One region of the Lysinibacillus sp. VIII_CA genome, then DNA from elsewhere that is predicted to be linked to it. Evidence: riboswitches for the same ligand, from Rfam matches in the RefSeq annotation. Region 1 holds a riboswitch; the other holds the start of a gene.
The links. Region 1 has a riboswitch for glycine ahead of gcvT (glycine cleavage system aminomethyltransferase GcvT). Riboswitches for the same ligand answer to the same signal wherever they lie in the genome.
Positions count from the first base shown of each region.

Region 2: linked by a shared signal. The riboswitch ahead of ACP3VS_RS05490 (amino acid permease) and the one ahead of gcvT (glycine cleavage system aminomethyltransferase GcvT) in region 1 are both predicted to bind glycine.

Region 1 covers NZ_JBNFXM010000010.1:136,583-141,907, reverse strand. Annotated here, with positions in the region: gene gcvPB (aminomethyl-transferring glycine dehydrogenase subunit GcvPB) at 1-61, opposite strand, end outside; gene gcvPA (aminomethyl-transferring glycine dehydrogenase subunit GcvPA) at 54-1,400, opposite strand; gene gcvT (glycine cleavage system aminomethyltransferase GcvT) at 1,426-2,529, opposite strand; glycine riboswitch at 2,794-2,887, opposite strand; gene ACP3VS_RS15025 (shikimate kinase) at 3,032-3,547, opposite strand; gene comGF (competence type IV pilus minor pilin ComGF) at 3,746-4,174, opposite strand; gene ACP3VS_RS15015 (hypothetical protein) at 4,167-4,484, opposite strand; gene comGD (competence type IV pilus minor pilin ComGD) at 4,477-4,917, opposite strand; gene comGC (competence type IV pilus major pilin ComGC) at 4,917-5,249, opposite strand; gene comGB (competence type IV pilus assembly protein ComGB) at 5,260-5,325, opposite strand, start outside.
Region 2 covers NZ_JBNFXM010000003.1:18,916-24,240, reverse strand. Annotated here, with positions in the region: gene ACP3VS_RS05505 (vitamin B12-dependent ribonucleotide reductase) at 1-450, opposite strand, end outside; gene ACP3VS_RS05500 (lipoate--protein ligase family protein) at 639-1,469, opposite strand; gene ACP3VS_RS05495 (rhodanese-like domain-containing protein) at 1,674-2,060, shown strand; glycine riboswitch at 2,485-2,560, shown strand; gene ACP3VS_RS05490 (amino acid permease) at 2,724-4,061, shown strand; gene ACP3VS_RS05485 (glutaminase) at 4,096-5,058, opposite strand; gene ACP3VS_RS05480 (M20 family metallopeptidase) at 5,143-5,325, opposite strand, start outside.

The sequences.
Region 1 (5,325 bases):
TATAGCCAACGCGGCCTTCTTTTGAAATTTCAAAAATGAGTGTTTGATTTTCGTTATGCATGAAGAGCCCCCATTTCTGCAACTAGTGCATCAATTTCTTCTTTTGTGCGTAATTCAGTCACTGCGATTAGCACATGATGTTTAAGAGAGTCATAATTTTGACCTAAAGGATATCCACCGATAATACCTTTTTCAATCAAGCCTTTATTGATTTCCTTCACACATTTATTTGTTTTCACTACGATTTCATTAAAATGTGCACCTTGGAATGCTACTGTAAAGCCTGCTGCTTCAAAGGCATTTTTTGCATAACGTGTTTTCGCAATATTTTGTGTAGCCATCTCGCGAATACCTTGTTTCCCTAGAGCTGTCATCGCTACAGAAGCTGCAAGTGCAAGAAGCGCTTGGTTCGAACAGATATTAGAGGTTGCTTTATCGCGACGGATATGTTGTTCACGCGCTTGAAGGGTTAATACATAACCACGACGACCTTCACCATCGACTGTTTCACCAACAAGACGTCCTGGTACCTTACGCATTAATTTAGTTGTGACTGCAAAGAAACCACAGTGTGGACCACCAAATGCTTCAGAGATACCGAAAACTTGTGCATCACCTACACATATATCAGCACCTAGTTTGCCTGGAGGAGTTAAAATACCTAGGGCAAGTGGGTTAGACGACACAACGAATAAGCTTTTTGCTTCATGCGCGATATCCCCGATTACTTGAATATCCTCAACTTGGCCAAAGAAGTTTGGATATTGAGCAATAACTGCTGCTGTGTTGTCATCAATCAGCTCTTTTAAAGCTGCAATATCTGTCACACCATCTTTATGTGGAATTGTTACGATTTCAATAGATTGACCGTAGGCATATGTAGCCACAACATCACGATATTCTGGGTGTACCGTTTCAGATACTAAAATTTTCTTACGACGTGTATGACCTGCTGCCAACATCCCTGCCTCAGCCAATGCTGTACCTCCATCATACATAGAAGAGTTGGCAAGATCCATACCAGTAAGCTCTGCAATCATTGTTTGGAATTCAAAAATAGCTTGAAGCTCACCTTGTGAGATTTCAGGTTGATAGGGTGTATAAGCTGTATAGAACTCTGAACGAGAAATAACATGATCCACGATTACTGGCTTATAGTGGTTATAAACGCCAGCACCTAAAAATGATACATTCGCATTTGTGTCTTTATTTTTAGCAGCAAGTGCTGTTAACTCTTTTAATAAAGCAGATTCCGATTTCGCTGCTTTGATGTCATAAAGGCCTTTAAAACGTACTTTCTCTGGAATATCCTCGAATAATTCATCAACTGAGGATACACCGATTACGTCTAACATTTCTTTTTGGTCTTGCTCCGTCATTGGTAAATAACGATGTTTCATAAATGTAGGTCCCTCTTTTCAACTATTATTTTGAACGCTTATAAAACGGTGTTTCAACTGTAACTACTTTTAGTTGCTTTCCACGGATTTCAATTTCCATTTCATTTCCGATTGTTGCGAATTGACTGTCAATTAACGCGTGACCAACATTACGTTTTGAGGAAGGAAGCTGTGTTCCTGTTGTAACTTCACCAATTTCCTTACCATCCTTAAACACCTTATAGCCATGGCGTGGAATCCCTTTATCAATCATTTCAATGCCGACTAGTTTGCGTGGAAGACCATTTTCCTTCTGAGCTACTAATGCATCATGACCAATAAAATCTTCTTTATTTAATTTCACAGCAAAGCCGATACCTGCTTCAAGAGGAGAGATGGTTGCTGATAATTCTTGACCGTAAAGTGGCAGACCCGCTTCAAAACGTAGTGTATCTCGACAGCCTAGACCTGCAGGGACAACACCTTTGTCTTGACCAGCATCTAAAATTTTACCCCATAATGCTTTAATGTCTTCGGGTGCTCCATATAATTCGAAGCCATCTTCTCCTGTGTATCCACTACGTGAAACTAGTACTTTATGTCCTGCGACTTCTACATTCTCTTGGAATCGGAAAAATTTAATAGCACTAACATCAGTTGAAGTTAAGGATTGAAGAACTTCCTCTGCTAAAGGTCCTTGTAGGGCAATTTGTGCATAGGCATCTGATTGATTGTCAATTGTCACATCATATTGATGTTGGTTTTCCAGCATCCAATCGTAATCTTTTTCGATATTAGCTGCATTCACACACAATAAATAGTGGTCATCAGCTAACTTATACGTTAGTAAATCATCGACTACACCGCCGTTCTCATAGCACATAGCTGTGTATTGTGCTTGGCCAGTAGCTATTTTTGAAACATCATTGGATAAAAGATTTTGTAAAAAATTTAATGCATCGGGACCTGTTACTAAAATTTCACCCATATGGGATACATCAAATAATCCCGCACGATTACGTACTGCATCATGTTCATCTTTAATAGAAGAGAATTGAACTGGTAATTCCCATCCACCGAAGTCAACCGTCTTAGCACCGTATTTCGCGTATTCTTCAAATAGAGGTGTACGTTTTAATTCATTCGTCATTCTTTTTTGCCCCCTTATTGTTAGTTACATTTTTACTGGTAGTAGTTCGTCTGCTTTTTGTATTGGTACAGTCATGGCTCGGCAATGTAAAGCTTTTACAGAGTACCTATAGACATAAAAAAAGACAGACGAACCCCTTTTCGGGATTCTCTGTCCTTGCACCTGAAAGTTACACCAGACTAACTCGCATGGTTGATACTGCCAATTAGTCGGCTTTCCCCTTTGGTGGCTGCTATTGTTATACTACAGCTCTCTCCAGAGTTGCGTCTTATACGAGTCCTTTTACCTGAGAGATTCATAGCCATTGCTACTTGCTCCTTCGGTGGCGTCTAACCACGCTCTCTCCCCGTACAATCATCCGCCCAAGATACATCTTGGTACTATTTAGTATTCAATGAACATTTAGTTACTTATTTGTCTATATCCTAACATTAAATGCATTGAAAAGGCAATCATTTTTTAAAAGATAATAAAAGACGAACATTAAACGGTTGTTAATTATTTATCGTTCGTTTTTAAGCCTTTTTACTTGAAACACTAAATACTCTAAAATTTGACGAATGGTTCTGCCCTCTGTCAAGACCTGAATATGCCCTGCATCACGATAAAACTTTCTCCTGTAATGATACAGATTTTCTAGCTCCTCTTTAGTCGAACTTTGTACGATTGGTCTATTGGGATCATGCTGAACTCGTTTATAAATATCCTCAAACGAAGCATCTAAAAAAAATACTAAGCCACTACGCCTCATAATTTTTCGATTTTCAGCATTGATCGCAACTCCACCGCCCGTAGAAATAATACAAGCCTCGTCACGGAAACTTTTCAAAAATTCTGTTTCTATTTTTCGGAAATGGGCCTCTCCGTACTTTTCAAATATCTGCGGGATGGACATTCCTTGCTGTCTCACTATTTCATGATCCATATCATAATATGGCATCTTTAATAAAAAGCTTAAACGTCTTCCTAAAGCACTTTTTCCACTGCCCATAAAACCAACCAAATATATTTTTCGCAATTCGAATCACCTTCTTATAACTACGATTCTACACTGTCTGACAAAATTTGTCCCAATAAATTTATCGTAGCTTTAACATTCAATTTTTCGAGCCCGTCATAAGTTCGAAATTGCATTTCATATGACATACAATACGCAAGAAGAAAAGTAGTTACAAGAAATAATAATGCAATTGCGATTAAAAATATAGCCCCTCTGTCATTTTTCAATAATTGGCACATAGAAGGTTCGCTCCTTTTTCATACCACTAGGCATTTCCACCGACACAGTCAGCCTATTTTCGCTATAGGTAAAGTGACATTTATGAATGCCATTTAGCATGGGAACATGTCCTCCATTTACTTGTTCACGAATAATAGTACGATAGCAATCAATATAGTGGACTGTTTCACTAGTCTGAAAAGATATTCTTTTTTGATCCTCTCGTACGGAGAACGCTAAAATATCCTTTAGACCTTTATTGAAATCATACACAAACAGCTCCCATTTCGCCTGTTCATCCGATTGCATAGTTGAGGTCATTTCAGCATACCACAGCATAATTAGGACAAAAAGATGAGAAATAAGCGCAAACACAATTAATTGAAACAACGCTTCTAGTAAGGTATAGCCCTTCTCATTATTCATTGCTATTACCTGTAAGGAGAATACATTTTTGTCGTTGCTTGAGTATATTGTGAAAACGAACACAAATCTCTTCACCATTAAACACCCATTGATACTCAACTTCTTCAATGATTCTTGTGCCCTCAGTTTGTTGTACAGCTTGAAATAGCTTCATGCCCTCGTAAGCTGTTTCAGCTGCAATCATTTCCATTTTTTTATTCATAAGATTCGTTTTCATCGTGTAGCTAATGGGCAATAAGGAGCCGCAAAGTAACATTAAGATACCCATAGCCAAAATCGATTCAACAAAAGAATAGCCTGATTCATTCAATTCTTGCTCTCCCTCGCCCTAATGTAATGATGACCTTTTTCTTTCCCTGTGGTGTGTGAAAGGCAATAGTGCCAGCGGACCTGACATTGCCATTTACATTATAAACAATCGTATAAATAGAGCTCTCATCGGGGGAAAATTCAACTCCTTTTGGAAAGGGTCGGACATATAGATTGGAAAAAGCATCTTTTTGAATAACGTAGCGCCTTGTAGAGCTTTCAAATTTCATCGCGATATATTGTCGCTGGTTCATGCTATAGGTTTGAATATACTGAATATCTAGTTGAATTTGTGTAAAAAAACGCTCTAATTCCTTTGACTCCGCTAATTTTATAGAAAATTTGCTCACAATGGCTGTTAGACTCATAACAAGGAATAAAACAATTAGCATTTCGAGAATCGTAAAGCCCAACTCATTTTGTCGCTCCCTCATTATCCTTGAGTACCTGCATCAGCATTTGCTAAGCGTACCTCTCCTTTAATCGTAATGACTATTTCTTCTTTATTAGGGCAAGTTGTTTCATTTTCTTTCAAATAGCCCTCCTTCACTAAATCCTCAAGGGTCGGAAATGTCATAAAATCCACTCTATAGGCCTCTACTTGCCCCTGCACCATATTAATATAGGCCGCACAGCCCTTCTCATCAATTGTAGCAAAGTGCTTCGTAACATTTGGAATTGTAATTAAAATAAGGATTGATATAATTAACAAAACAATCAGCATTTCGATTAAAGTAAAGCCATTTTGTTGTTTGATTTGTTTCATCTTGCTCCTCCTAAACTAAATCAATCATATGATAAATTGGTAATAGTAAACTAACATAAGCGGCTAGAATACATAT
Region 2 (5,325 bases), on a different contig from region 1:
TGGCGTTTTTTCAACAATTGCAAGTCCTGTTGCATTTCGTTTAGCGATTTGTTCATAAAAAATCTCAAGAGGCTTCTCTAGCACGTCAATTGAACGCGTAATCACACCCGTTTCTTGCTCTTTTGGATCGTCTAAAGCGCTACGATAATCTTCCTCAATTAAAATATCTGCTGTTTTTGTAGTCATGTCCAGCTTTTGAATGGTCCCTAAACCACGTGCAGGGAATTTTGGATCAGCTTTGACCGTTAAAACAACAAAGTCACCAGCTTTCAGTGTTTTCTTTTCTGTGTCTTTAAACGAGTAGCGATCGATCATGACAAGTCTAGATACACCTTTGTGCGTGATGTGCATATCAGGCGTTACAGGGTGTACCTGCGGGAATTGTTCGATATCTTTGTTTAACTGTTCAAATTGATTGTTTACATCGGGTTGATGATTTGTGAGTACCATCGTTTTGCCTCCCTTACAAAATAAATACACAATATCATGTGTTGTTAAACACTACATATTGTGTATATGTCTTTAAAAAAGATACTATATATAGATTTTCAATTCAACTCTTGCTTTTTTCAATAGAATCGGAACTACTTGTAATAGCAAGGATTGAAAGCTTAAAAATATTTTTTTTATACCATTTTTTACTTTTTGAAGTTCCACTCATCACATGCATATTTTTTTTCTTCTAATGCACGGACATATTCTAACTGCTCCTCAGAAAGTGTAAATGGTTTTAATTCAATTTGCAACGATTTTGCAAATCCATCTCGAAAAGCTGTCACACATTGTTCAACTGTCACAGGCTCATCCACAAGACTGTTAATCGCTACTGCTTTCTCCGGTAATTTTCTGCGCATACGATCCTTCGCTTCTTCACTCGAAAAATTAAAGACCGATAATAGCTTCTCTTGATCTAAATCTAATAAAATGGCACCATGCTGCAATATAACGCCTTTTTGACGTGTTTGCGCACTTCCAGCTATTTTTTTCCCTTCGACTACCAGCTCGTACCAGCTTGGAGCATCAAAGCATACAGCACTTTTTGGACTCTTTAAGTCTGCTCTTTTTTCCTCTGTATCCGGGACACTAAAATAGGCATCCATTCCTAAGTTGTGGAAACCTTGCAAGATTCCCTCACTTAGCACACGGTACGCCTCTGTCACGGACTCTGGCATATCGGGATAGCTTTCTGTTACGATGACACTATATGTAAGCTCATGCTCATGCAGCACAGCTCGTCCACCAGTAGGTCGACGTACAAAGCCTAAGCCTTGTTCTCGTACAGCGTCTAAATTTATATCCTTTTTGGCCTGCTGAAAATAACCAATTGATAGTGTTGCTGGTTCCCACTCATAAAAACGAATGACTGGTGGAATTAACCCCTCACTATGCCAATCAAGTAATGCTTCATCTAGTGCCATATTAAAAGACGGACTACATTTCCCTGAATTTAAAAAATACCAAGTTGTCATTTGTTCATCTCCTACAATTTATAAAAGTACCTCAGGCCCCACCTGTGGTTCAACCTTAACGAAGATTACGTTACCGTTCAAGTTGTTGCTTTTGAAGCGAGATAGACGAATTCGCCACAATCTAGTTAATTTTATCAAACTCATTGGACTATCGCTAGCGCATCTTTTATAATAATAAAGAAGATAGAAAGGGGTAAGAAAATCTTGGACATACTTATCACAATCGGTGTCGTTTTAGTAGTCATAATTGCATACATCGGTATTAATGCACTACGACTCAAAAAAGCTGTAACCAACTTAACACAAGAACAATTTATTGAAGGCTATCGTAAAGCACAGCTAATCGATGTTCGTGAACAAAAAGAATTTGATGCTGGTCACATTCTTGGAGCACGAAACGTTCCTTCCACAACACTACGTCAACGTTATAAAGAAATTCGCCCAGATTTACCAGTATATTTATACTGTCAAAATACAGGCCGTAGCTCACGTGCTGCACTATTTCTTAAAAAACGTGGGTACAACCAAATTTACCAACTTCAAGGCGGTTTCAAAACTTGGACAGGTAAAATAAAAACCAAAAAATATTAATATTTCCCTAAAAAAGTCGTCTCAAAGAACTAGGAGACGACTTCTTTTTATACAAAAAATTCAGAGTTTCTACTATATTATATCTATTGCAAAATTTTAAGTGTCTATTTATGGTGCTTGTTCATACTATGCCATCCGCTTCCTCGTCCCACCTTATTTGAACCTACTTTGAAGGTCTTCATCATTCTTCCCAGAAGCCTTTCAAATTTATTCATTTTCACATAATAGGAGAAATTTTGTATGTCCAAAAATACTAATTTTCGTTAGTATTTTTCATGTATGCACTGCATTCTTCTATTTTTCTGAAAATAATATAAATTTATAGTTGAATAATTGGAATAGCACTGCTAGGATATATAATATCTTAAAATAATATTAAGTATAAAAATTAATTAGCTATGAATGCTATGGATCAAACTATAGCAGGAGCAGTTCTGGAGAGAGCGCATTTGCGTCGCCGAAGGGTTCACTATCTCAGGCAAAAGGACAGAGGAGTAATAACAGCTTTTTTAAGCGATGCCACACAAAGATTAAGATGATTTGATGAAGCATCCGTGGTCAAATGGTATTTGTTATTCTGACGTTTTTCCGAGACTAGTGTCACAACTAGTCTCTTTTTATTTTTCCAGTCATCATTTTTTATGCATCTTTGGGGGGATTAACGTGGAACAGCAACAATTAAAACGTGAATTAAAAAATCGTCATGTGCAGCTTATTGCCATTGGTGGAACAATAGGAACCGGTTTATTTCTAGGCTCCGGGAAAGCCATTGCGTTAGCAGGGCCTTCCATCATTCTTGCCTATTTAATTGTCGGAACGGCACTCTTTTTTGTTATGCGTGCATTGGGCGAACTATTATTATCGAATTCAGGATATACATCATTTACGGATTTTGCCTCCGAATACATAGGACCATGGGCAGGATATGTAACAGGCTGGACATACTGGTTCTGTTGGATCATGACAGCGATGGCAGATATTATTGCTGTAGGAGTCTATACACAGTATTGGTTTAATATTCCCCAATGGGTTCCCGCTATCGGTTGTTTAGTATTATTGCTACTACTGAATTTATTGACGGTCAAACTATTTGGGGAGTTAGAATTTTGGTTTGCAATCATTAAAGTGATTACCATTGTGGCACTCATTATCCTTGGGCTTATTATGTTAGTGACAGGCTTTCAAACAAGCTCTGGAACAGTTTCAGTAGATAATCTTTGGGTTCACGGCGGCCTGTTTCCAAATGGCGTATATGGCTTTTTAATGGCCTTTCAGATGGTCGTTTTCGCTTTCGTCGGTGTGGAATTAGTAGGCGTATCGGCAGCCGAGACTGCAAACCCACAAAAAAACATTCCTTCAGCTATTAATAAAATACCGTTTCGAATTTTACTCTTTTATGTAGGGGCACTATTTGTCATCCTATGTATCAACCCATGGTATGAAATGTCTGCCGCAAGCAGCCCATTTGTCCAAGTATTTACGTTAGCAGGTATTCCAATTGCTGCAGGTATTATTAATTTTGTCGTGCTTACTTCAGCCGCATCTGCTGGTAATAGTGGTTTATTTTCAACAAGTCGCATGCTCTTTAATCTTGGTAAAAATAAACAAGCATCACCTGCTTTTGCTAAGCTCAATAAAAATAGTGTTCCCAGTAACGCGCTAGTTATTTCCGCAATTGTTGTCTCTGTGGGGGCGCTGTTAAGTAAGCTAATGCCAGAGAATGCCTTTAGTATCGTTACGACTATTAGTGCGATTTGCTTCATATGGGTGTGGAGTATTATCATCATTTCTCACATTATCTATAAACGGAAAAATCGTGCCCTTCATGAGGCCTCAAGCTTTAAAGCACCGCTGACACCTTTTATCAACTATGTAGTGCTTGCGTTTTTTACTTTTCTATTAATTGTGATGTTTATTTCCGAGGCAACACGTACAGCTCTGCTACTAACACCTATTTGGTTTATTGCCTTATTTATTCTATATAAAATGAAAAAAAGATGACTTCAGACTAAGCTCTGAAGTCATCTTCTACTTTTTAAAAAATGGTCATATCCCATTCTGTCGCTAAATGTTTCAGTAATTGGACACCTGCGACACTATTCCCGATTGGATCAATGGCTGGTCCATAAATACCTATCCCGCAGCCAGCAGGAAAGGGTGAATCTAGTCCTGCATGGCCAGGCACAGCTGTAAGAATGGCACCGGAGACACCACTTTTAGCAGGAAGTCCAATAAATGCTGCAAATTTTCCTGAAGCATTGTACATACCGCATGTCACCATTAAAGCCTTTGCTAATTTCGCCACTTGTTTAGGAAATAACTTTTTCTTTAATAGCGGATGATAGCCATCATTGGCAATAACTAAACCAATCATCGCTAAATCGGATACATTGACTTCAATCGCACATTGCTTTAAGTAAACCTCAAGAGCCGCTTCTACTGGGCAGTCTAAGAAACCAGAATCCTTGAGGTAGTAGGCTAGTGCTCGATTACGGTTCGCTGTTTGCCACTCTGATTGAAACACTTCCTCATTAATACTTAAAGGTTTGCCTATGATTTGCTCTAAAAAATGCAGGATTTTGTCAATTTTCTCTTGTGGTGAATTTCCCATCATCATAGAGGAAACAGTAATCGCCCCAGCATTAATCATTGGATTAAAGGGCTTTCCTGGTTGATGACTTTCTAAACGAATAATGGAGTTGAATGTATCCCCTGTCGGCTCAACATCTACCCTTTCTAATACATATGGCAATCCTCTGTCCATACAGGCCAATATAAAGGTGATTACTTTAGAAACACTCTGAAGCGTAAATAGTTCAGTCGTATCCCCGGCTTTCATTTCGTGCCCTTCAGTTCCGATAATAGCTATAGCTAATTGATTCGGGTCTTTTTTAGCTAATGCAGGGATATAGTTAGCGCACTGTCCTTCTTTAGCAGCAGAGCGAAACTGTGTTACCCATTGTGCCACAAGCTGATCGTGACTAGGTTGTGTTGTCATTACTGTGGACTCCTTTCAAAATGTGCAAAAACAGAGTCTTCATAGTTCTCCTATGAAGACTCTATCCATATTTTTGCTATTCTTTTATAGCTTTGGAGGCATTGTCCCCTCCGGAATTAACGATTTATACGTCTCCCCATCAAGACGTTCTTGCCATTCCTTTTTAGCTTCTTCAATTAGTACTGGATTAGCCAATAACTCAATCGCTGTACACGCCATAATTTTAGCAGCTTGTAGCATACCTTTATGGGCGATTGGCGTGACACC